3 regions of the Aureibacillus halotolerans genome follow, and region 1 is predicted to be linked to each of the others. Evidence: riboswitches for the same ligand, from Rfam matches in the RefSeq annotation. Region 1 holds a riboswitch; each other region holds the start of a gene.
What was found. A riboswitch is a leader RNA that binds a small molecule or an ion and turns the genes downstream of it on or off. The one in region 1 is predicted to bind S-adenosylmethionine.
Positions count from the first base shown of each region.

Region 2: linked by a shared signal. The riboswitch ahead of metE (5-methyltetrahydropteroyltriglutamate--homocysteine S-methyltransferase) and the one ahead of EV213_RS02880 (methionine biosynthesis PLP-dependent protein) in region 1 are both predicted to bind S-adenosylmethionine.
Region 3: linked by a shared signal. The riboswitch ahead of mtnK (S-methyl-5-thioribose kinase) and the one ahead of EV213_RS02880 (methionine biosynthesis PLP-dependent protein) in region 1 are both predicted to bind S-adenosylmethionine.

Region 1 is NZ_SNYJ01000002.1:145,131-153,092, forward strand. It holds gene EV213_RS02875 (bifunctional homocysteine S-methyltransferase/methylenetetrahydrofolate reductase) at 1-1,435, opposite strand, end outside; gene EV213_RS02880 (methionine biosynthesis PLP-dependent protein) at 1,432-2,559, opposite strand; SAM riboswitch class I at 2,631-2,736, opposite strand; gene EV213_RS02885 (SDR family oxidoreductase) at 2,816-3,682, opposite strand; gene EV213_RS02890 (M15 family metallopeptidase) at 4,243-5,079, opposite strand; gene EV213_RS02895 (ion channel) at 5,287-5,931, opposite strand; gene EV213_RS02900 (DegV family protein) at 6,021-6,881, opposite strand; gene EV213_RS02905 (YitT family protein) at 7,070-7,900, shown strand.
Region 2 is NZ_SNYJ01000006.1:119,390-127,351, reverse strand. It holds gene EV213_RS09105 (glucose-6-phosphate isomerase) at 1-1,065, shown strand, start outside; SAM riboswitch class I at 1,255-1,362, shown strand; gene metE (5-methyltetrahydropteroyltriglutamate--homocysteine S-methyltransferase) at 1,456-3,717, shown strand; gene EV213_RS09095 (YugN family protein) at 3,906-4,316, shown strand; tRNA gene EV213_RS09090 (tRNA-Ala) at 4,613-4,688, shown strand; gene EV213_RS09085 (RCC1 domain-containing protein) at 5,863-7,962, shown strand, end outside.
Region 3 is NZ_SNYJ01000007.1:167,851-175,812, forward strand. It holds gene EV213_RS10355 (PadR family transcriptional regulator) at 1-215, shown strand, start outside; gene EV213_RS10360 (hypothetical protein) at 202-1,242, shown strand; gene mtnA (S-methyl-5-thioribose-1-phosphate isomerase) at 1,364-2,410, opposite strand; gene mtnK (S-methyl-5-thioribose kinase) at 2,407-3,612, opposite strand; SAM riboswitch class I at 3,727-3,831, opposite strand; gene EV213_RS10375 (2,3-diketo-5-methylthiopentyl-1-phosphate enolase) at 3,976-5,166, shown strand; gene EV213_RS10380 (2-hydroxy-3-keto-5-methylthiopentenyl-1-phosphate phosphatase) at 5,135-5,818, shown strand; gene EV213_RS10385 (methylthioribulose 1-phosphate dehydratase) at 5,815-6,432, shown strand; gene EV213_RS10390 (1,2-dihydroxy-3-keto-5-methylthiopentene dioxygenase) at 6,436-6,972, shown strand; gene EV213_RS10395 (M20 metallopeptidase family protein) at 7,046-7,962, shown strand, end outside.

The DNA of each region.
Region 1 (7,962 bases):
CTTTATCAAGGTATTTAACGTTCGGATTAAAGGCACCTGCGATAGAGAACTGTGTTTTTTCTTTTAGTGGTTTGCCAGAGTGAGAATAGCCATTGTTAAACTGCTTCATAAGCTTGATCAGCTCAAAGCTTTGTAGATCATATACGGAGCTTGCCCCTGGAAAATCGCCGATTTTAGTCGGATCGCCAGTCACCGCAAGGATTTCATGAATGCCAGCCGTGTGAAGCCCCATTAGGTGGGACTGCAAGCCAATTAAATTTCGGTCCCGACAGGACAAATGAACAAGTGGATTAATATTGTATTTGGTTTTAAGAATGGTCGCAATAGCTGTATTGCAAACACGTGGTGAGGCAAGAGAGTTGTCTGCAATTGTAATCGCATCAACGCCGGCTTCTTGTAACAATGCAGCGCCTTTAAAATAATCCTCAACAACCAAATGTTTAGGAGGATCAAGCTCAACAATAACGGATGTGCGTGTTTTCATTTGGACGTGCAAAGGTTCGATTCCAAGCGGTTGTGAAACCACCTCGATGACATCGTGAGGGGCCAGAGGGACCTGTTTTTCTGTCAACGGTGTTAACGGTCTGACCGCAGCAGCCATAGCGGCAATATGAGCGGGGGTTGTTCCACAGCAACCGCCAATGACACGCGCACCTTGGTCTCGCAATGAGCGTGCACATTCGCCAAAATAATCAGCATGTGCCTTGAAAAATAATCGTCCATCCTGTACATCAGGCAAACCAGCATTTGGCGCAGCAGAGATATATGCATCTTCCATTAGAGGTACGTAGCGGAGAGCTTCAATTGTATGGTAAGGTCCAAGGCGACAGTTAATGCCTACAATATCGGCTCCTAACGACTCTAATGTAAGAAATGCGGCTGTTAAAGGCGTTCCGTTTTGCGTCCGACCAGCTTCTTGAAGAGCAAGTTGAGCGATAATTGGAACGTCCGTAGCTTCTCTAGCGATCTTGAGAACAGTGTGCAACTCTTCTTCATCATAATAGGTCTCCAATAAAATTGCATCTACGCCATTGTCTAAGAAGACCTGAAGTTGTTCGCGAAAAGAGGCTTCAATCTCTTCGAGTGTCGTTTCTGTCCGTGTGACCCCACGAATGCCTCCGATCGTCCCTGCCACATAGGCGTCAGTTCCTTCAGTTGCGGCTTTTGCAAGCTCGACGGCTTTCGCGTTTATGTCTATTACTTTGTCAGCAAGCTGATGTTTTGCTAGCTTAATCGCGTTTGCTGCATACGTATTGGTTTTGATCAGATCAGCGCCAGCATCAACATAAGATTTATGGACTTCAGTAATGATCGTTGGCTGGGTGAGATTAACTTCTTCAAAGCAGGATTGGACCTGATACGTATCGTAAAGGTACGTGCCCATTGCGCCATCCATAATGACGAAATCGTTTTCTAGTTTCGTTCGAAGTGTCATCGTAACGCCTCCTCTTGATGGGTTGCAGCAACGTGCAGTGCTTGGTCAACGTCATGAATAAGATCCTCTGCATCTTCAATCCCAACCGAAAAGCGAAGCAGTCGGTTGCACACGCCATAGGCTGTACGAATCTCTTCAGGGATGTCCATATGCGTTTGCGTAGCGGGATACGTAATAAAACTTTCGACGCCGCCAAGGCTTTCGGCAAAGCAGATCAGCTTCAATGCCTTGAGAAAATGAGGAACGAGTGCCTCAGAGGTCAACCGAAAAGAGAGCATGCCGCCTCTGTTTGCGTACAAAACGTCATCCACTAAGTCATGCTGCTCCAGAAAAGCAGCGAGTGCCGTGGCATTCGTTGTATGCTGTCTCATCCTTAGAGGCAACGTTTTCATGCCGCGCATAAGGAGCCATGAGTCAAAGGGGGACAATACCGCTCCAGCTGCGTTTTGATAAGTCGCAAGTTTTTCCCCAAGTGCAACGTCCTTCGTAGTCAATAACCCGGCAAGCACATCATTGTGACCTCCCAAGTATTTTGTTGCAGAATGAATCACAATATCCGCACCAATCTCATGAGGGCGTTGAAGGTAAGGCGTTAAAAACGTATTGTCCACAATCAGGAGAAGGTCATGGTCCTTGGCAAGCTTGCCTAAGGCATCTAAATCCGATTCATGCATGAGTGGGTTCGTTGGCGTTTCAATGAACAATGCTTTCGTTTTGCTCGTAATCGCTTTTTCAACGTCCTCAATGATGTGCGTATGAACATAGGAGAAGGTGAGGCCATTCGTTTGGCCATACACGTCAAAAAGACGGTATGTTCCTCCGTATAAGTCCTGCGATACGATTAGTTCATCACCGGAAGAAAACATCGTCATCACAGCATTTACTGCTGCCATGCCAGAAGAAAAGGCAAGCCCTTTTACGCCACCCTCCAGTGTCGCAATCGCTTCTTCAAGCACGTGACGTGTTGGATTTTTTGTGCGTGTATAATCATATCCAGTCGATTCTCCAATGCCGTTGTGACGAAATGCTGTAGATAGATAAATGGCAGGAGAGACCGTACCTGTTTCTGTGTCTGTACGATTTCCAATTTGTGCGAATAAAGTGTCAATACGCTGTTCTGTCATCCTCTAAAACCCTCCTTGTGTATGAAAAAAACTCCCTCACGAAAAGAAGGAGTTTTTTTCAAAAATCCTTCTTCTCATCTTGCAAGCATATGCTTGCTGGACTTAGCACCGTACCCACTTAGAGGCTGGTTGCTGAGGTTTCGACGGGCCATGTCCCTTAACCTCTCTTGATAAGAAAAAGAATGAAACGATTTAGTTGTTAGCCATAACTTTACACGACAGCTATCGAAAATGCAACGTTTTTTCAGTAACGCGTTTACCCGTTAATAACTGCTCCACCATTTAAATGCAATACTTGCCCTGTCATATACGATGAATCTTCACAGGCAAGAAACACATAGGAAGGCGCTAACTCTTCAGGTTGACCAGCACGTTTCATAGGCGTATTTGCTCCAAATTTCGCCACATCCTCTGCTTTAAACGTAGCTGGGATGAGGGGCGTCCAAATCGGACCAGGTGCCACACCATTTACACGAATGCCACGATCAATGAGCTGCTGCGAAAGCGATCTTGTGAATGATGTAATCGCGCCTTTTGTGGCGGAATAATCGATAAGGTTTTTGCTCCCTTTGTATGCTGTAATCGAAGTCGTATTGATGATTACGCTACCGGGTGACAGATGGGGAAGGGCGGCATGAGTAAAATAAAAGAAGGAAAAGATATTCGTCGCAAAGGTTTGTCTCATCTGTTCATTTGTAATGTCCTCGAAACGCTCCTGTGGGTGCTGCTCGGCCGCATTGTTCACGAGAATATCCAACGCACCAAATGCTTCAATTGTTTTTGAAACGGCAGCCGAGGCAAATTGTTCATCACTGACATCCCCAGGAATCAGAAGACATTCTCCACCATACTCTTCAATCTCGCGTTGAACTTCTTGGGCATCCTCATGCTCATTGAGATAGACGATGGCTACATGAGCACCTTCTTTCGCATAAGCGATTGCTGTAGCTTTGCCTATTCCACTGTCACCACCAGTAATAAGGGCGTTTTTCCCTTCAAGCTTTCCAGCAGGAAGGTATTCAGGGTTGTTCGTATACGGGCGAGGTATCATCTCTGATTCGTTGCCGGGTTGTTTGGATTGTGCTTGAGCTGGCTGACCTTTAGGGTACTCATTGGATCTCATTTTTTTTCCTCCTTTGAACTATGCTTGTCTTCTATAAGTAGTCTTACCTTTTTTCTTCACGATAAAAACAAAAAAACACGCATCAGATCATAGTTTTTCCGATCTGTTACGTGTTTTTACAACTTTCGCAGTGCAAAAATTACCTTTAATGTTGGCTGTGTCTTAGTGGAAACAAGGTGAGATAGATTGATTGACATCTTGTGTATTCGGGAGATTAAAATTTCTAGCTCACAATACTGTAGTTTCTAAAAGATCGTTTTACACTTGTGTCCTTTTGGGTGTTAGAATACACGACACCGCTGCGTCAAAATACTTCGCTTTCACCCTACGGGTACAAGTGCAACATCGACTCGAGAAGACCTCGTCGTGTTTTCTATGCCGCCGGGCACGGCTTCAGCTTCCTCGGAGTCTTGCTTTCCTGCGGGATCTTCAGCTCGAGCTGTACCCGCAGGAGTCTACGTATTTTGACTACGCTAATGTTTATTCTGCATAAAAAGCAATCCCAACCCTTAATTGAAGGTTTATCCAGCTTTATCTAAGTTTGTCTGTCAAAATCCTATTTATTCAGGGGGGTATACACCAAGATATTCTTCCAACGTTATGTCTTGCTCGAACATCGCTAGCGCAGGCTCTTTACCAACATAGCGAAGATGCCACGGCTCGTATTGGTATTCTGTAATTGCCTGTGTATCCTTCTGATAACGAATAATAAAACCAAAGCGATGGGCATTTTCTTCTAGCCAAATACCCTCAGGTTTTTCTCCCAGCTCTTCAACTAAGGCATTTCCAACTGAAGCTGCGGACACATCCATGGCAAGGCCCGTTTGATGTTCACTTTCCCCAGGGTAGGCGCTAACCGTATTCGCTTTTTCTTCGCTGCCGTAGCGTGTGACGTTGCTTGCAAAAATAGCTTCTTGACGATCATAGGAACGATATCCAGAGATCGCAAACAGTTCAATTCCATCTGCTTCTGCGGCCGCAAACAACTCTTCAAGCGCAGAAGCGGCGACTTGGCGGAGAAGCCGTTTTGGCAACTGCTCTGTAAAAGGAAAGTCTACATTAGGTTCAACTAGATCATTTGGTACATAAGGAGCAGGCAAGCTGTATGTTTTGTTTGCAAGCGCAAGAATGCTGCTCGGGTCTTTTAACACATTATCTGCTGTGGCATCTGTTTCAGGATTGAATGAATGGGGGTTTACATTCGCTTGTGCTGTGTCGCTTTGATCGGGAGTATCCTTATCTCCTTCATCCGCTTCAGGAGGGATTGTTCCAGCGTCAACAGTTTCATTTTGAGCGGTTTGATGATCCTCAGAATCGGCTGCTTCAGCCGTATTGGATGACGGCGCTTTTTCTTCAATTTGAGTCGTTTCATTTAATGGGGTGTTGTTGTCTGTCACAGAGCATGCTGTGGCTCCTAAAAGGACAAATATAAACAAAGTTATGAGTGCACTATACCGCAATATTTGTGTTTTTAAAAACACGCTGAACACCAGCTTTCATTAAAATTGAATAGGACAGTTTTGTTTTCACAAAATGTAAATAGCTATCATTTTTTCGACATTAGGTTTTTATTTTAAGGGGTGGATACGCTCGTTAGCTGTGTGCTATGACATTGACTTTGTTTGCTCTTTGGCGTCCTTCGTTTTTGCCTTTCGTTTTTGCTTTTTCTTAACGAAAATCTGAGTGACATTCGTCAAGGTAGTGACGAGCAATGCATGAATGCATACACCTAAAATCGTTAGAATGACGGCTGTGGCTTTTCCAATAAAAGAGGCTGGATCAACGTCCTGATTTCCAAAGAGGAAAAGTGTTCCAATGGACCATGTAAACGCTTCGGGATAACTTTTTACAATTGGTTCATAATAGTAGAATGGAAGCGTAGAAACGAATACAAGCAGGAGGCTACTTGAAACGAGGGTTCTCCTTTTTGTGTTTTTCATAGTCGAAATCAACGGATTTGAGAAACGTTTTGTCATTGTTTTCAATCGCATCACTCGGAAAAGGCGAGCCAGTTTTGCCGATTGGTACAACGCATCCAAAGGGATTAAGGCGACAAGATCAAATGGATTGGAACGTATAAACAACCACTTATCCTTTGCATACCAAAGACGTACAACATAATCGACAAAAAAAACACTCCACGTTCCCCATATGATAGAGGCTTGCCAAGGCCATTCGTACCAAATCGTTCCAACAGATAAGATAATACAGCAAAACATTAGCCATTCATATAATCTTAGCCACAGCATAAACGTCATCCTTCATTACTTTTTCTAGAAAGTAGCAGGCAAGTTTCTTCATTGAAAAAGCGCCTTCATAAGGGAAGACGCTGCTCCGATCAATCTGAGAGCTGGTTTGTAAAAAACAATGCAATCGTTCCAGGTCCTGCATGCGAGCCGATTGCAGCTCCAATGGTATTAATATAGAAAGAGCTCGTTCCAAAGCGTTCTTGAATGTCACGCTTGAACGCCTCAGCCTCATCAGGAGCGTCTCCGTGACTAATAAAGACCGTTTGCTTCTCAAGCTGTTGTCCCTGATCTTCCATAAGCTGCAGCATACGTTGCCGTCTTTTATTATTGCCGCGTGTTTTTTCAAGTGGGACGAGCTTTCCCTCGTCGACATGGAGGATCGGTTTTATATGCAATAATCCGCCCATAAATGCCGCGACCTTGCTTACACGACCACCACGCTCTAAGTACACGAGATCATCGACTGTGAAAATATGAACGATTGTTTCAGCAAAGTCCGTTATGTTCTTTATTAGCTCTTGATAGGAAAGTCCTTTGTCTCGCCATTGCACGGCCTGATAGACAAGTCGTCCAAGACCAAGAGAAACACACTTTGAGTCGATGATGGTTAGTTCAAAATCAGGATGTTCCTCAAGCACTTGCTTCCGAATGAGCTCGGCGGTTTGATACGTCCCAGATAGTCCAGATGAAAGCGCAATATAAATTGCAGGTTGTTTTTGCTCTGCCAATGCTGTGAAGGTAGCTAAGAAGGTGTCAGGACCGATTTGGGCAGTTTTAGGTACTGTTTTGTCGTTACGCATTGTTTCGTACACTTCTTTTGGTGAAATATCCTTATGCTCTTCGTATTCTTTTCCGTCCAAAATGACTGCAAGAGATAACATAAGGACATCATGCTCTTCACACCATTTAGGCGTCATGTCACATGCACTATCGGTTAAGATCGTCGTCAATTGAACTCCACCCCCTTTTTTATTTTAACGAATCGCAAACTCACATTTCTTTACAAGTGTATCAAACCTTTAAAATAATTCAATTCTTTGCTGTTCGTATTAAAGTTTTTTTGTGGTTGCTTCCGTGCATTCGTGCTCCTATAATGAAACATGGTTTATGATTTTCACTAAGAAAAGAGGCTGCTTTAATGGTCATGAATGAAATAAAAAAAATAATCGTTATTATGTTTGGTGCTTTTTTGAATGCAGTCGCCTTAAACGTTTTTCTGATCCCAGCTAATGTGTATGCAAGTGGGTTCACCGGAGCGGCGCAGCTAATTGCCACCATTCTTGAAAACCCGGGGCTAACAGGACTGATCGTATTCATTCTTAACATTCCTGTGACCATTCTAGGTTGGATGAAAGTAGGCAAACTCTTTACGATTTATAGTTTTTTGTCCGTCCTAATGCTAACTTTATTCCTTGATATTATTCCAATTCTACCGCAAACTGAAGATACCCTGTTGTACGCTGTTTTTGGTGGGGTTTGCTCAGCAGTCGGGGTCGGATTAACGTTAAAGTTTGGCGCATCTACTGGTGGAATGGATATTATTGCAATGGTTCTTTCAAGGATGAAGGATCGACCTGTTGGTACATATTTTTTTATGCTCAACTCAATTATCATCGCTACAGCAGGCATTTACTTTGATCCTGAAAAGGCATTGTACACTCTCGTCGCCTTGTATGCGACAACGCGGGTTATTGATGTCATTCATACGAGACATGAAAAATTAACAGCGATGATTGTGTCCAGTAAATCCGAAGAACTAGAAGCAGCCATTCATGCAAAGCTGGTTAGGGGCATTACAACAGTGCCTGCCAGAGGCGCTTTTTCCAAACAAAAAAAGGACATGCTCATCATGGTGATTACACGTTATGAACTTTATGATTTGGAGCAAACCATTCGGGAAGTTGATCCACATGCATTTACAAACGTTGTCCAAACAGCAGGGGTTTATGGGTTTTTCCGCAAAGAATAGAGCTTAGCTCGTAGGAAAGTGAAACAAATCGTAAGCCACCTTCGTCTAGAAGGTGAAAGGAT
Region 2 (7,962 bases), on a different contig from region 1:
TTAAGCCATAGTTTCTACAATGTGATAGACAAGGAAGACCGCAAGACACCACAAATCATTTTCCTTGGACATCATATCTCTGCACAGTATTCAAAGGATTTGCAGGATGTTTTAAAAGACAAGGATTTCTCCGTAAACGTGATCTCGAAGTCAGGAACAACGACTGAACCAGCCATTGCCTTCAGACAGTGCAAGCGCCTGCTTGAAGAAAAATATGGAAAAGATGGTGCGAAAGAGCGTATTTTTGCAACGACGGACAAAGCAAGAGGCGCATTAAAAACGTTGTCTGATGAGGAAGGATATGAAACGTTTGTCATTCCTGATGATGTCGGTGGACGTTATTCTGTTCTCACCGCTGTAGGGCTGCTTCCTATTGCTGTGAGTGGCATTAGCATCCAAGACATGATGCGTGGCGCCCAGGATGCGCGAAATGCGTATAGCTCACCAAACCTTGACGAAAATGAAGCCTATCAGTATGCGGTTGTTCGCAATGCGTTGTACAACAAAGGCTATACAATTGAAATGCTTATTAACTTTGAGCCTTCCCTACAGTACTTTTCTGAGTGGTGGAAACAATTGTTTGGCGAAAGCGAAGGGAAAGACCAAAAAGGCATTTACCCATCGTCTGCAAACTTTTCAACTGATTTGCACTCCCTTGGTCAGTATGTACAAGAAGGTCGACGTGACTTGTTCGAAACCGTGCTTTCGGTTGAAGAACCTGGCGCAGAAGTTCTAATTGAGGAAGACGATAAAAACCTTGATGGCTTAAACTACCTTGCTGGGCAAAGCCTTGATTTTGTAAACAAAAAAGCAATGGAAGGTACTAAAATTGCGCATGTGGATGGTGGCGTTCCGAACCTATCCGTGCACATTGCTGAGCGTTCTGCGTACCATTTTGGTTATTTGGCCTTCTTCTTTGAAAAAGCATGTGCCTTGAGCGGATACTTGCTAGGGGTGAATCCATTTGATCAACCCGGCGTTGAAGCTTACAAACAAAACATGTTCGCCCTGTTAGGCAAAGAAGGCTATGAAGATCGATTGGAAGAGCTTCGCAAGCGTCTCTAATTTAAACACGATAAAACGTTCTCTCTTTCATAACGAAAGGGAGAATTTTTTTCTATAAATTTACGGGGAGGAACATATAATTCCAACTCAATAGGTTGTACAAAGTTGTATAATTATTATGCATTTGTTTAAAAAAGGTTTGACATGACTTTTGTGACAATGCTACGATAAGTAACAATAAAACAAACTCTCTTATAAAGAGCGGTGGAGGGACTGGCCCTGTGAAGCCCGGCAACCATTCAGTTTACTGAAAAAGGTGCCAATTCCTGCAAAGCAGAACGCTTTGGGAGATGAGAGCACTGGATCGCATCTGTGCATGTTCACCTCTCCGCTCTGCTGGAGAGGTTTTTGTTTTTTATGACATTGAGCATCTATCTAAGGAGGATCACGATGAAAACAGCAACAATTGGCTACCCAAGGATTGGCGCACACCGAGAATGGAAAAAAGCACTAGAGGCTTACTGGAAAAAAGACATTACAGAGGAAACACTACTCTCTGATCTGAAGCAAATTCGTACAGAAAACCTTAAAAAGCAGCAAGGGAAAGGAATTGACTTTATTCCTTCTGCTGATGCGTCTTGGTACGACCATATGCTTGATACAGCGTTAAGTTTAAATATTATCCCTAAACGCTTCCGTGACTTAGAGAAAACGCCTGGACTTGAAACGTATTTTGCGATTGCTCGAGGCAATGCCGGTGCGGTTGCTAGTGAAATGACAAAATGGTTCAACACGAACTATCATTACATCGTGCCTGAGTTTGACAGCGGCACACTGCCTGCCCTTGTGAACAATCGTTGGAGTCAAGCTTACTTAGAAGCGAAGGCAGAAGGCATAGAAACAACACCTGTGCTTGTCGGACCCTATACGTTTGTGTCCTTGTCAAAAGGTGTTGATTCAATAAGTGAGCAAGTGGAGACATTAAAACCACTTTATATTGAAGTGCTACAGAAGCTTGAAAAGGACGGCGCACAATGGGTGCAAATCGATGAACCCATCGTGTCGACAGAACTAGATCAAGCGCAGATGAAGTCGATTGTTGCCTTGTACAATGACATCAAAGCAGCTGTGCCTGGTCTCAAATTGAAACTCCAGACGTATTTCTCGAGCGTTGCTCAGTGGTCGATCTTAAAAGAAGCAAAAGTGGATGGGTTTGGTCTTGATTTTGTTCATGATGGTGAAGTTCAGCTTAAGGAACTGAAGGACGCTGGATTTCCTGAAGGGAAAACGTTATTTGCCGGCGTATTAAACGGACGTAACATTTGGAAAACAGATCTGTATGAAGCGAAAGAACTCGTCAGTGCACTGTCTTCCATAAGCAGTGACGTTGTCCTACAACCTTCTTGTAGCTTGCTTCATGTGCCTGTGACATTACAAACAGAGGACAAGCTGCCTGATTGGCTTCGCAATGGCCTTTCGTTTGCCGATCAAAAGCTAGAGGAATTGATTGCATTAAAAGAGCTTATCAATGGAGATGCAACGAAAGCAGATCAGCAACAAAGTGCTATAAAACAGCTTCAAGAGGCTCCAGGTCGTCAAAGTACCGCTGTTAGAGAAGCGGTGGCAGCTTTAAGCGATTTTGACCGTTCAACACCTTTCGAAGCGAGGAAGCTTGCACAGAAGGACGCTTTCAATTTGCCTTTGCTTCCGACAACAACAATTGGCTCTATGCCACAAACAAAGGAAGTTCGCCAGGAAAGACTTCAATGGCGTAAAAAGGAAAAAAGCGACCAGGAATATGAGCAATTCATTCAAGCTGAAACAAAACGCTGGATCGAGATTCAGGAAGAGCTTGATCTCGATGTTCTCGTTCATGGTGAATTTGAGCGTACTGACATGGTCGAGTATTTTGGTGAGAAGCTCAATGGGTTTGCCTTTACACGCTTCGGTTGGGTGCAATCATATGGCTCACGTTGTGTGAAGCCACCAGTCATTTATGGCGACGTAGCCTTCGATGAACCAATGACGGTGAAAGAAAGTGTGTATGCTCAATCTATGACGAGCCGTCCTGTGAAAGGCATGCTTACGGGTCCAATTACGATCATCAACTGGTCGTTTGTACGCACGGATGTGCCTCGACGTGACGTCGCGTTGCAAATTGCTCTTGCACTTCGTGAAGAGGTAGAGCAGTTGGAGGCGAACGGCATTACGATGATCCAAGTAGATGAGCCAGCATTGCGTGAAGGCTTGCCATTGAAAGCATCTGCGCATGAAGCGTATCTCAAAGACGCGGTCGAAGCCTTTAAAGCGGCAACGAGCACTGTGAAAGAAACGACGCAAATTCATACGCATATGTGCTACAGCGATTTTGACGCGATTATTTCATCCATAGACGCTCTTGATGCTGATGTCATTTCCATCGAAACGTCCAGAAGTCACGGAGAGCTTGTGTCTGCGTTTGAAAAATACAATTACGACAAAGGCATTGGCCTAGGGGTCTACGATATTCATTCCCCACGCGTGCCATCAACAGACGAAATGGTCGCAAACATTGAGCGCGCATTGACTGTGCTCGATCCAGAGCAATTCTGGGTGAACCCAGACTGCGGCTTAAAAACACGCGGAGAAACAGAAACCGTACAGGCACTTGAAAAGATGGTAGAGGCGGCAGTGAAGGTTCGTACAGCCTTGCAAGCAACAGCATCAAAATAATTGACGAAACACCTGGCAAAGTAGGAGAACGTCCTACAGAGTCAGGTGTTTTTTACTGTCATCCTATTTCTCTTTCATACGTGATGTGAGGCATGTAGCACTGATTTTGAGATTGAGACGTATTTTGTAGTCAAATCTTATTTTTAGGGCAAGATAACGCAAATCCTCTTGAAAAGGAGATGCGTGTGATGGAACAGTTATCATCTGCCTTAGATGGTCTCCAGATGAAGCTAAGTCAATTGGCGGAACGACTTGAAGCGAGCGGCTTTACACTAGGAAGCAATTGGGAATACGACCATGGGTATTATGATTATAATTTGCCTGCTGATGGGACGTACTATTTTTTGCGAATTCCAGTTAAAACAACGGGGATAGGGGAGATCGATGATCCAGATGCCTTGGTATCGGTTGGCACACCACTTGTGTTAGGACATCAATACCAGCGTTCTTTAGATGACCATGCCAACATCGGCAATTTGTCTGCCTCCTTTAATCAGTTTCAGGAACCTGAAGACAAGGACACAACGATTCCAGACGACATCATAGAGGCAGCCAAACAAAAGCTGGCGGAAGCCGAAGTCCTTTTTGTCCGAAGCTAATTGAAGTGGAATGAACCCCTTAGAAAAAAAGCGGCCAAGCATGACAGGTCTTTCTTATGACGCGGGCTCATACCTTACGATGCACGTATAAGTGAGCCATCGTAGAACAAAAGGTAGTCGCAAGTGTTTGAAGGTGAGATTAAGTATGAGGGTCCATATGGATAAATAGGCAGTCCCCAAAATTCATTCAGCGTCTTGGGGGACTGTCTCATTTGTTATTTTACGTAAAAAACATCAATAAGCTATTGCAACTGCTGTCGAATTTTCATATAATAGTTCTTGTCGGACAAAGACTTGGGGCCTTAGCTCAGCTGGGAGAGCGCTACGCTGGCAGCGTAGAGGTCAGGGGTTCGAGCCCCCTAGGCTCCACCATACATATGATACCAACGCGCTATCTCGCAGTCGAGGTGGCGCGTTTTTTGCGTTTTTTGGGAGAATATTTTTAATAAAGTAGGTGACAATGCATGCATGTGTTTTGCTTGGATGAGGTTGATGTCATTAGATATCGAAATGACCAAAATTTTTTACATGGTATGGACTGGCTGATAGTCGTTAGAGATGAAAACAAAATCAACTTGAGTTTATTTCGGAAATAATGATATCTAAGAAATACAGATCTTTGTTCACCGGTCTGTACTGGGTCAGAACCGCGTGTTATTCGTGATATTTTCTTTACGGTACAAAACTTGATTATTGGAATTTAATTACCTGTAATAAGAGTTGCGCAGAATTAATTGAAGATTGATTAAAGATTGAACAAATATTAAACGAGCGATGGTATAGTTTTAGTGAAATATAAAATTGAAAGAAACGAAAGATAGTTGAAGAAGAGTTATCGCATAGTGTGCAGGATGACTCTTAATGATACTTGTCATCGTTTTTAGTATTCATCCCGAATAAATTAGACTCCCTGTCAGCTTTCGCTATATCTGGTAATGAAAGTATTTAATATGTAGCCAATGGAATACGAATTAATAGGTTCGAACACTAAGACAAATTAAATTATTTAAATAATTTTAATTATAAATTTATTTACTGATGCCACTTCGGAACGGAACAGCATGGTCAAACTTCAAGAAGTGTAAAATACAGCCAAACTGAATTTAACCATACAAAGGCCAGCAACTCTCCACGTAATGGAGAAGCACAATTAATTTGCTTACTACCTGCGAAATAGAGCTGATACTAGGGGAAAGAAGTTTGGATACGCCAGCTCCACCTTTGTTCGCGAAGTCTGGGATCGTGGGTGACAGTCCACATCGTTTATGGACCATACATATCGTTTGCAGAAGGGCATGTCGAAACAATTATTTCGTCAATTGCTGTTGCTTTATAACAATTGTATTCAATCCTTACTCCAAAAGCTCTTTTTCTTGCGGAATTTTTTGTCTTAATGTCATTACTGAATTATTGTCATTCCTGAGGTGCATTAAATTATTGGCAAGGTTGAGCCATGAATCGAACTACAAGGCGAAATTCTGCACTTGTGTTAATTGAGGAATTACTTATCTAGAATGGAGGAAAAATGTTGAAAAAAGGATGGATAATGGGATTATGTGTTTTCGTGCTTGCTAATTCTTTTCCTGTGTATCAAGGAAAAGCTATTGACTTTGAATATGTCACCGCACCTGCAATTGCTCATGGCTACTACCATAGTTTGAGTGTAGCCAGCGATGGGTCGGTCTGGGCGTGGGGAAACAACCAAAATGGACAGCTGGGCAATAACTCAACGGCCAGCCGCACCATCCCAGTCCGCGTAGAAGCTTTGGAGGAAGTAGAATCCGTCGGAAGCATGGTGTATTCCAGCCTGGCACTCAAGGATGATGGCACCGTATGGGCCTGGGGGCAAAACGAAGATGGGCAGCTGGGGGACGGCACATTTGAGGAACGTCGGATCCCCGTCCAAGTTAAGGGTTTGAAGGATATCATCGAAATTACCGACGGCTTGGGTTTTCATGCCTTGGCTTTGAGAGAAGATGGTACAGTTTGGGCCTGGGGGGATAATGAAAATGGACAATTAGGGGACGGGACAACAGATCTCAGTCTGCAAGCTGTTCAAGTTCAGGGACTTGAAGATGTTATTGCCGTGGCAGCCGGAGGCTACTTCAGCCTAGCCTTAAAGCAAGACGGGTCGGTCTGGTCGTGGGGAAGCAATGACCAAGGACAATTGGGCGACGGTACGACCACACGAAGGTTCTCTCCAGAGCCTGTACCTGGGATAAGTGATGTAATTGCTATCGCAGCGGGCGGCACTCATAGTCTGGCGCTTACGTCGGATGGGACGCTTTGGGGATGGGGGGAAAACAGTTGGGGAGCGGTGGGAGCTGGCGTCGATAACTCTCACGTATCTGCTCCTACTCAAGTTGCACTTTTGAATGATGTTGTAAAGGTGGCTGCTGGTGGATTCCATAGTGCGGCGATCAGAAAAGATGGAACCTTATGGACATGGGGCTTGAACAATTTCAGCCAGCTTGGCGACGGGACGTACACAAGTAGAAATTCGCCTGTCCAGGTTTTAGATCAAGCGATTGATGTGTCAGCTGGCGGGTACTCGACAATCGCCATAAAACAAGACGCCAATGTATGGGCTTGGGGGTTGAATTCCTCCGGTCAGTTGGGTGACAGTACGGCTACTTTAAGAGCAGAACCAGTCCAGAGTCGCGCGTCACTGGATTTCTCGGCGCCTATTCCGCTCAGTGCCCAGATAACACCAGAATACACCGGCTATAGTGAATTGACGCTTCACTGGGACAAAGCGACTGATAATATCAGTCCGCAAGAACAGTTGGAATACATGGTGTATCAGTCGGACTCGGCCAATCTAAATACGGTTGCAGCCATGGAGATAAATGGAACTCCGTTACATACGTACACTTCGGATATCGACACAATGGTGATTGGCGATTTGACAGCAGGCGAATCGTATTATTTCAATATTATTGTTCGAGATGCCCGAGGAAATAAACGAGCTTACACGATGCAGCAGGCGATGTTGTCTGAACCAGAAAAGTACACCGTCACGTATGACGGCAATGGCCATACTGGAGGGACACCACCTGAGGATGAACAAATTTACGAAACAGGGGACGAGGCGCTCGTGCTTGACAATGCCAATGAGCTTGTCCTGCTGGGACATTCGTTCGTTGGCTGGAATACCGCTGCGGACGGGTCCGGGACGTCTTATACGCCGGGAAATCTTCTGAGCATCACTTCTTCCGTGACCTTGTATGCGAACTGGTTGCCTGACTCCAGCAATGTCAATAGCCTGAGTGAGCTTCGAGTATACGCTGCCGAGGAAGAGCTGGAGCTGAGTCCGGCTTTTGCCGAAGAGCAGTTGTCGTATACCGTGGAAGTAGAGAATACTATCGAATCCGTTACGATAACAACGGTAACTGCAGACGCGTCAGCCAAGGCTAGCGTCGAGCTGTTAGACGAGCAAGAAGAGTTGATCTGGGGACCGGTCGATATAACTAGTGGAGAGATGAGCGATGCACTACTGTTACCTTCAGCTAGCCAGACTGTCCGCCTCATTGTGACTGCAAAAAATGGAGAGACACGGTTATATATGATTACCATCGTAAAAGAAGCAGAGCAGCCAGAGGAACCGACAGAACCGGAGGAACCGACAGAGCCGGAGGAACCGACA
Region 3 (7,962 bases), on a different contig from region 1:
CGTTGTATCCCTTATTGAGACGACTCGAAAAGCAAGGGTTGCTCGAAAGTGAATGGGATACTCAAGAAACCCGTCCACGTAAGTATTATAAACGGAGTGCACATGGGGATGCGGTGTATGTGGGTTTATGTAAGGAATGGACTCGGCTCGTTAAAACAATGGATGGGATCATCGAAGTAAATAATGAAGGAGGACGTCCTCTTGGAGATCATTGATCGCTATATATATGCCGTGACGCACAGATTTCCAGAGCTGCAAAGAAAGGAAATAAAACGAGAGTTGCAAGGGCTCATTGAAGATATGCTGGAGGAACGAGTGCAGTCGGATGAACCTACGGAAAAGGAAGTAGAAAGTGTGCTGCACGAATTAGGTCACCCTGCTTCACTGGCAAACCAATATCGTGGGTATGATCGCTATGTGATTAGCCCATTGATGTTTGATTCGTATGTTATCACGATAAAAATCGTTCTGCTCTCCATTCTCGCTGCACTAACTGTAGTATTTGCGATTGATGTCATATTAGAGCCAATGGGCATTTTACAGCAATTTATTGAATACTTGGTATCGCTCATCAATGTTGGAGCTCAAGGATTTGCCTGGGTGACGATCATATTTGCACTCGTCGATTTAAAGCAGCGTAGCAATCAAAAAGAAGCGACCAAAGCAAAAGAGTGGAAGTTATCCGAATTGCCGCAAATTCCGGATGAGAACGCAACGATTAAACGAAGTGACCCAATCGGTAGCTTGATTTTCACTGTGCTATTTACGATTGTACTGTTGTATTCATCAGAACTGCTCGGCGTGTGGAGATTTACAGATGGTCAACGGCTCGTCATCCCATTTTTAGATGGTTCAGTATTTCAAAAATATGCTCCATTGGTGTGGGGGATAGCCATCATCAGTATTCTCAAAGATTGTGTCAGAATGATTCTTCGAAAAAGAAACGGGAAAATGCTTGTTTTTCATACGGTCGTATCGGTGATTGCATTCGCTTTAGTAAGCATCATCCTTACAGATGCGCAAATCTGGAACCCTGATTTCATTCAGCAATTGCAATCTGTAGGTCTACTAACCGCGAGTGGCGAGGACTACAACACCGTTGTTTCTATCTGGGAAGGGGCAACTGAAGGAATGCTTTTAATCGCTGGTCTCTTTGTCGTATTGGATGTATTGTCTGAAACGAGTAAGTGGTACAAAGGGAGAGCAGCCGCTGGCAAAACGACTGCAAGAAAAGCAAGCTAGGCGAGAGCCAGCAATATTTCGAGTCTATGTTGCGCTGGTGCCAGCGAGTAAAAAGCGAGTGTTTGTCAGCAATATCAAAACCACCGCAGAAGAAAAAACTACGGTGGTTTTTGGCATTGTTTTAATGTGATGCAGCTGGATGAAATAGTGCAGATAAGTTTGTCTGATAGTCGCCGCGAATGACGCCTTTTTCCGTGATGATTCCGTCTATATATTGATGCGGAGTGACGTCAAAGGCGGGATTGTAAACGCGAACAGTTTCCGTCGTGATGATACGTCCGTGCACATGTGTGACTTCTTCAGCTGCTCTTTCTTCAATTGGAATGTCAGCACCTGTAGCAGTGTGCACATCAATTGTTGATAAGGGGGCAGCCACATAAAAGGGAACGCCAAAGGCTTTGGCAGCAACGGCCAAGCTAAGTGTGCCAATTTTGTTAGCTGTATCCCCATTGGCCGCAATTCGATCGGCCCCAACGATGACCGCCTGAATACGACCAGATTGTAACGTGTGGGCAGCCATCGAATCGGTTATTAAAGTCACATCAATCCCCAGCTGCTCAAGCTCCCATACAGTTAGGCGTGCCCCTTGGCCGACTGGTCTTGTTTCAGTGGCATACGCGTGGAGGGTCATGTTTCGTTCCCTCGCGAGGTAAAAGGGAGCAAGTGCCGTCCCGTACCCTGCGGTTGCGATACCGCCTGCATTGCAATGGGTGAGCAGCGTATCACCATCCTTGAGGAGGGTTAACCCGTGTTCGCCGATTGTTTTGCAAATCAAAAGGTCTTCTTCGTCAATTTTCTGCGCTTCTTGCGTTAACGTCTCCACAGCGCCATCGACGGAAGCCGCTGTGTCCGAAACGCGAAGCAACCGATCCACCGCCCACGCAAGATTGACTGCGGTAGGGCGTGTCGCTTTCAGACCATTTGCTTCCGTAATGAGAGACTGCTTGAATACGTTAAGATCCTGCTCTTTACGATTTGATTGTGCCCAAAGAACGAGCCCATAAGCTGCAGCGATGCCAATGGCAGGTGCTCCACGGACGCTTAATGATAAAATGGCTGCCTTGATTTCTTCTACGGTTGTTAGCTTTAAAAACACCGAGTCTCCAGGAAGCTTGCGTTGGTCAAGTAGGGTAACAACGCCGTCGTTGTAAGTCACAGCGGTAATCATGACACAACCGCCTTTACAAAAGCCTCTGACGTATGAATATTTGTTGAAAGCAGCAAGTGTTTTCCAACTCGTAGTGCAGCAGTCTTAGCTGCGAGCTTTCGATCCTTATCCGCAATGCTTTCAAAATCCTCAACAAGGGCGAGCCCAATGGTACGTCGAATCAATTCACAGCCAGCAAAACGTACAGCATCCTTCCAAATCGCCTCAATATGTTTTTCCGACCAACCAGGAATGGAGGCATGAGGTTCGACATTATGGTTTTGCCAAAGCGTGGCATATTCGTCTTCAAAGGTTTTCCATACTGACATCATTTGCTGCTGAAGGCTTTGCTTCGCTGTTTGACGATCATCGTCCGCGGTTGCATAGCCTGCCTGGGAGATATGAGCAATCGCCAAGTTGCCAAGGAAGGAGCCAATGTCAAAGCCTACGGGACCAAAAAAGGCAAACTCAGGATCAATCACCTTTGTTTGTGTTTCATCAGCAAAGATACTGCCTGTGTGTAGGTCACCATGAAGCAAAGCCTCAGCTTTCGTTAAGAACTGATATTTGGCCTTTGCTACTGCAAAAAGAAGCGTCTGATCATTCCAAATATGTTCTTTTACATACGCTTGCAATCCTTCATCGATCGAATTGGATTCGACATCATAAAAGGGATCAGTAAAAAACAATTCTTCTGTTATTTTGCACAAGTCCGGATTACAAAAACGCTTTTGAAGCTGCTTTTTATCCTGCTGGTTCATGCCAAAATCAGACGTAAAGAAAAGCGTATGTGCAGTGTATCGACCAATCGCTTCTCCTAAGACAGGAAAGTGGTCGCCTTTTTTAAGTGCCTTCCGAGCGATTTGCAAATGGCTCAAATCCTCCATAACAGTCAAGGCTTGAACCGAATCTGTGTGAAGCACTTTTGGCACTAATTCAGGCACATACGTCCCATAAATGGTGAGCACTTCACTTTCAATTCGGGCACGATCCAATGTAAGCGGCCAGCTGTCTCCAATCACCTTGGCATAAGGCAAGGCTTGTTTAATGATGAGGCGTTGTCCATCTTGCCCGGTAAGACGAAACACGAGGTTTAAGTTGCCATCGCCAATTTCTTCGCCATACACTTCTTCGTTTTGTGTAAAATACGACTGTCCCTTTGCGTATTGAATCGCTGTGTCGATTGTTAGCGGGGTATACCCATGTTCTGTTGCAGTGCTCATCGGAGTCATCCTTTCGTGTGGCAGAAATTTTAATACAGGGGAAAGGAATACAGAAAAGGCCCCTCTTGATAGATGTGCTCAAGAGGGGCCTTCGTAAAGGATCCGTTCATTCCTCTCTTATCTTCCAGACATTGATGTCTGTTGGAAGAAGCACCTTCGCACAAATGCGGGTTGCCGGGCGTCAAAGGGCCAATTCCCTCAGCCTTCTCATAATAAGAGTGTTGCTGTTGCTACGTATCATAGCCTCTTGCTACGAATCTGTCAATGAAGAATTACGTTTTCCAATTGACGAAATGACGAAGATCGTGGCATAATGTCTACCATAACGAGTTGAATACTTTCTATTAAAGGTAGGGACAATACATGAGCAATGTGGTGGCGACGTACCGAATTAAAGCAAAGGCTGATCTAAACAAGCAGGCAGAACAAATCGCTCTTGGGCTAACGGTAGGCTCTTGGACATCATTGCCTCTCGTCGATCAAGAACAGCTGCGTGCGCACAAAGGCCACGTTGTATCTGCCCAATACATAGACGATCAATATGCAAAACTAGCGATCTCTTATCCTGCCGTCAATTTTACAAATGATCTTCCGGCAATCTTAACGACAACATTCGGCAAGTTGTCTCTTGACGGAGAGGTAAAGCTGTTGGATTTGGATTTTTCTAACGAACTTGCCGCGGCCTTTCCTGGTCCTGCGTTTGGCATTGAAGGCATCCGCAAACAAGTAGACGTCTATGACCGACCGCTCTTTATGAGTATTTTTAAAGGCGTCATTGGTCGAACGTTAGAGGATCTCGCTGAACAAATGAGGCAACAGGCTCTCGGTGGTGTAGATCTTGTCAAAGATGATGAGATCCTTTTTGAAAATGAAGCAACGCCGATTGAAAAACGTGTCAAAACAAACAAAGAAGTGCTACGCCAAGTGTATGAGAGCACTGGGAAGCGAACGCTTTATGCGGTGAACGTTACTGGACCGACACGACAGCTTGTGAACCAAGCCGAGAAAGCACAAGCTGCCGGAGCAGACGCGCTTCTTTTTAATGTCTTTTCTTATGGACTTGACGCGTTGCAGATGCTGCGAGAAGCCCCTGAAGTTCATTTGCCGATTATGGCCCATCCCGCCTTTAGTGGGGCAATGATTTCTGCACCAAACCACGGTGTGAGCACATCCCTTTTACTCGGTAAGCTCCTTCGTATGGCAGGCGCCGATTTCTCTTTATTTCCATCACCTTACGGATCAGTCGCCATGCCACGCGAAGAAGCGTTGTCGTTAAAGGAAGCGTTAGTCGATGATCAGTCGCCATGGAAACGAACGTTCCCAGTTCCGTCAGCAGGCATTCATCCAGGTCTAGTCCCTCAGCTTATTGCTGATTTTGGGTTGGATTCTATCATTAATGCAGGCGGTGGGACACACGGCCATCCCGATGGTGCGGAAGGTGGAGGAAAAGCTTTTCATGCGGCAATTCGGGCAACGCTTGACGGCGTTCCACTAGAGAAAGCTGCAGAAGGGAGCGAACCACTTGCAAAAGCCATTCAGCAATGGGGACACTAAACGGCTCATTGTATGTGATTTTGATGGCACGATCACAGAAAAAGACAATATTGTCGATATTATTCGTGCGTTTGCTCCACCTGAATGCGAAGAAATCATTCAATCTGTGCTTCAAAAGGAATGTTCCATTCGGGAAGGCGTTGGCCGCATGTTCGCCTATATACCAAGTTCGTTAAAGTCCGAAATTGTTCAATTCGTGCTTGAGCGAGTGAAGATTCGCCCAGGCTTTCATGAATTTGTTACTGCAATAAAAGCTGATCCAAATACGAGCCTAGTCATCGTGAGTGGAGGCATCGACTTTTTCGTCCACCCTGTGCTGGGAGACATTGACGTGCCTGTGTACTGCAATCATGGGAATTTTGATGGTAAGACGATCCAAATTGAATGGCCATTTGCCTGTGACGATCAGTGTCAAAACGACTGTGGCTGCTGCAAGCCATCAGTCATTCGGTCAATTGCCACAGGAGACGAACGAATTATTGCAATCGGCGATTCAGTCACTGATGTGGAGATGGCAAAACGAGCAGAACTTGTGTTTGCCCGCGATTACCTCTTAAAGGAATGTGAAACACATCATTGGCCGCATGAGCCCTTTAAGGATTTTCATGATATAGTAGCCGTGTTACAAGAAAAGGAGGGGATTTCCATATGACGCAGTGGGAAGAGTTGGCTGACGTCAAAGCAACGTTGGCGAAAAAAGGCTGGTTTCCAGCAACGAGCGGAAATCTTTCCATTAAACTTGAGGACTCCCCTTTGCATGCGCTTGTTTCCGTGAGCGGTAAAGACAAAACGAAGTCCTCACCGGAGGATTTTGTCGTCGTGGATCGCGATGGTAAGACAATCGAGTCAAGCTTGAAGCCGTCCGCAGAAACGATTATCCATACCCGTTTATATGAAGTAACCGATGCAGGATGTATTCTGCACGTTCATACAGTGGAAAACAATCTTATTTCGGCGCTCTATAAAGACGAGGGCCAGGCGACATTCACCGACCACGAGCTTCTAAAAGCGTTTGGACTGTGGGAAGAGAATGCAGCGCTTACGATGCCGATCGTTGATAATTTGCATGATCTTCCAGCGCTTGCTGAAGAGATGGTACGCGTAGTGACACCAGAAACAAAAGCCATCCTTATTTTAAATCACGGCATTACAGTGTGGGGCAAAAATGCATTTGATGCTCAGAAAAATCTTGAAGCCGCTGAGTTTCTCTTTGCATATCGCCTCGCTCAATTTAAATACAATCTATTGAAAAGGGAGGACGTGTAGACGATGGCAACGATTCGTTTAAGAGAAACAGGAGAAGTGATTGAAGGACATGACAAGGTGCAGCAGTTTCTGGAGAGCCAGGAGGTATTATACGAGCATTGGGACATGAGCAAGCTTCCAGCGGAACTAAACGCGAAATTCGTATTAACCGATGAAGAAAAAGCTCAAATTCTTACAGCCTTTGACACTGACATTCGCGATTTAGCAGAACGTCGAAGCTATGTGGATTGGGACATCATTGCGCTATCTGATAGCACGCCAAACCTTGACGAGCTACTGGCAAAATTCAAAAACGTTCATACGCACACAGATGATGAGGTCCGCGCCATTACGGCGGGGCATGGCATTTTTGTTGTTAAAGGGGAAAGTGGCTACTACAATATCGAGCTTGAGCCAGGAGATGTCATTTCAGTTCCAGAACATACGCCTCACTTCTTTACTTTAATGGACGATCGCCAAGTTGTCGCAGTTCGCCTATTTATTGACACGGACGGCTGGGTGGCTCATCCATATGAGGAAAAAGAGTATTCTGTAGAGTAAAACGAGTGAAGAATCAAAGATGCCTTTGCGTAAGGCATCTTTTTTAACATATCTACTAACGGAGGGATCATGTATGCTAGAGGAAGTATTTCAAACATTGGAGAAGCATTTCCCAGAGATGGTTTCGTTTCGTCGAGACCTGCATCAACACCCCGAGCTATCGTTTCAAGAGGTACATACGCCAGAAAAAATCGCAACCTATCTAAAAGGGTTGGGGATTGACGTGCGAACAGGTGTTGGAGGGCGTGGGGTTGTCGGAAGGTTGGTTGGTGCTTTGCCAGGGAAAACGATTGCCTTGCGTGCTGACTTTGATGCGTTGCCGATCCAGGATCTTAAAGACGTGGAGTACGCATCAAAAGTGCCAGGTGTCATGCATGCATGTGGCCATGATATTCATACTGCGGCCCTATTAGGCGTCGCATCTGTGCTCAGCCAATATAAACAAAAGTTACAGGGGACGGTCGTGTTTATCCATCAATTTGCGGAAGAGCGACCTCCCGGTGGTGCAAAACCAATGATTGAGGATGGCTGTCTTGAAGGAGTCGACGTGATTTATGGCGCTCACGTCTTATCAGAGGCAGATGTTGGAACAGTATGCATCACTCCGGAAACAGCTATGGCAGCCGGAGATCGTTTTGAAATTACAGTTCATGGGAAAGGGGGTCATGGTGCCAAACCGCATACAACCATTGATGCTGTGCATCTTGGCACTCAGGTTGTCAACCAGCTTCACCATCTTGTCAGTCGCCGTATAGATCCTTTACAATCGGGCGTCGTCTCAGTGGGAACGTTTAACGCTGGAGCGGGGTTTAATGTCATTGCTGAGCACGCCTCCATCACTGGTACGGTTAGAGCCTTTGAGGAAGCGGTTCGATCGACTTTGGAAGAGGGGATTAAAGAGGTTGCCAAGCAAACGGTCGAAGCTGGTGGGGGAAGTGTAGAGGTGGCTTACGAACGTGGCTATCCATCACTTTACAACCATCCTGCCGA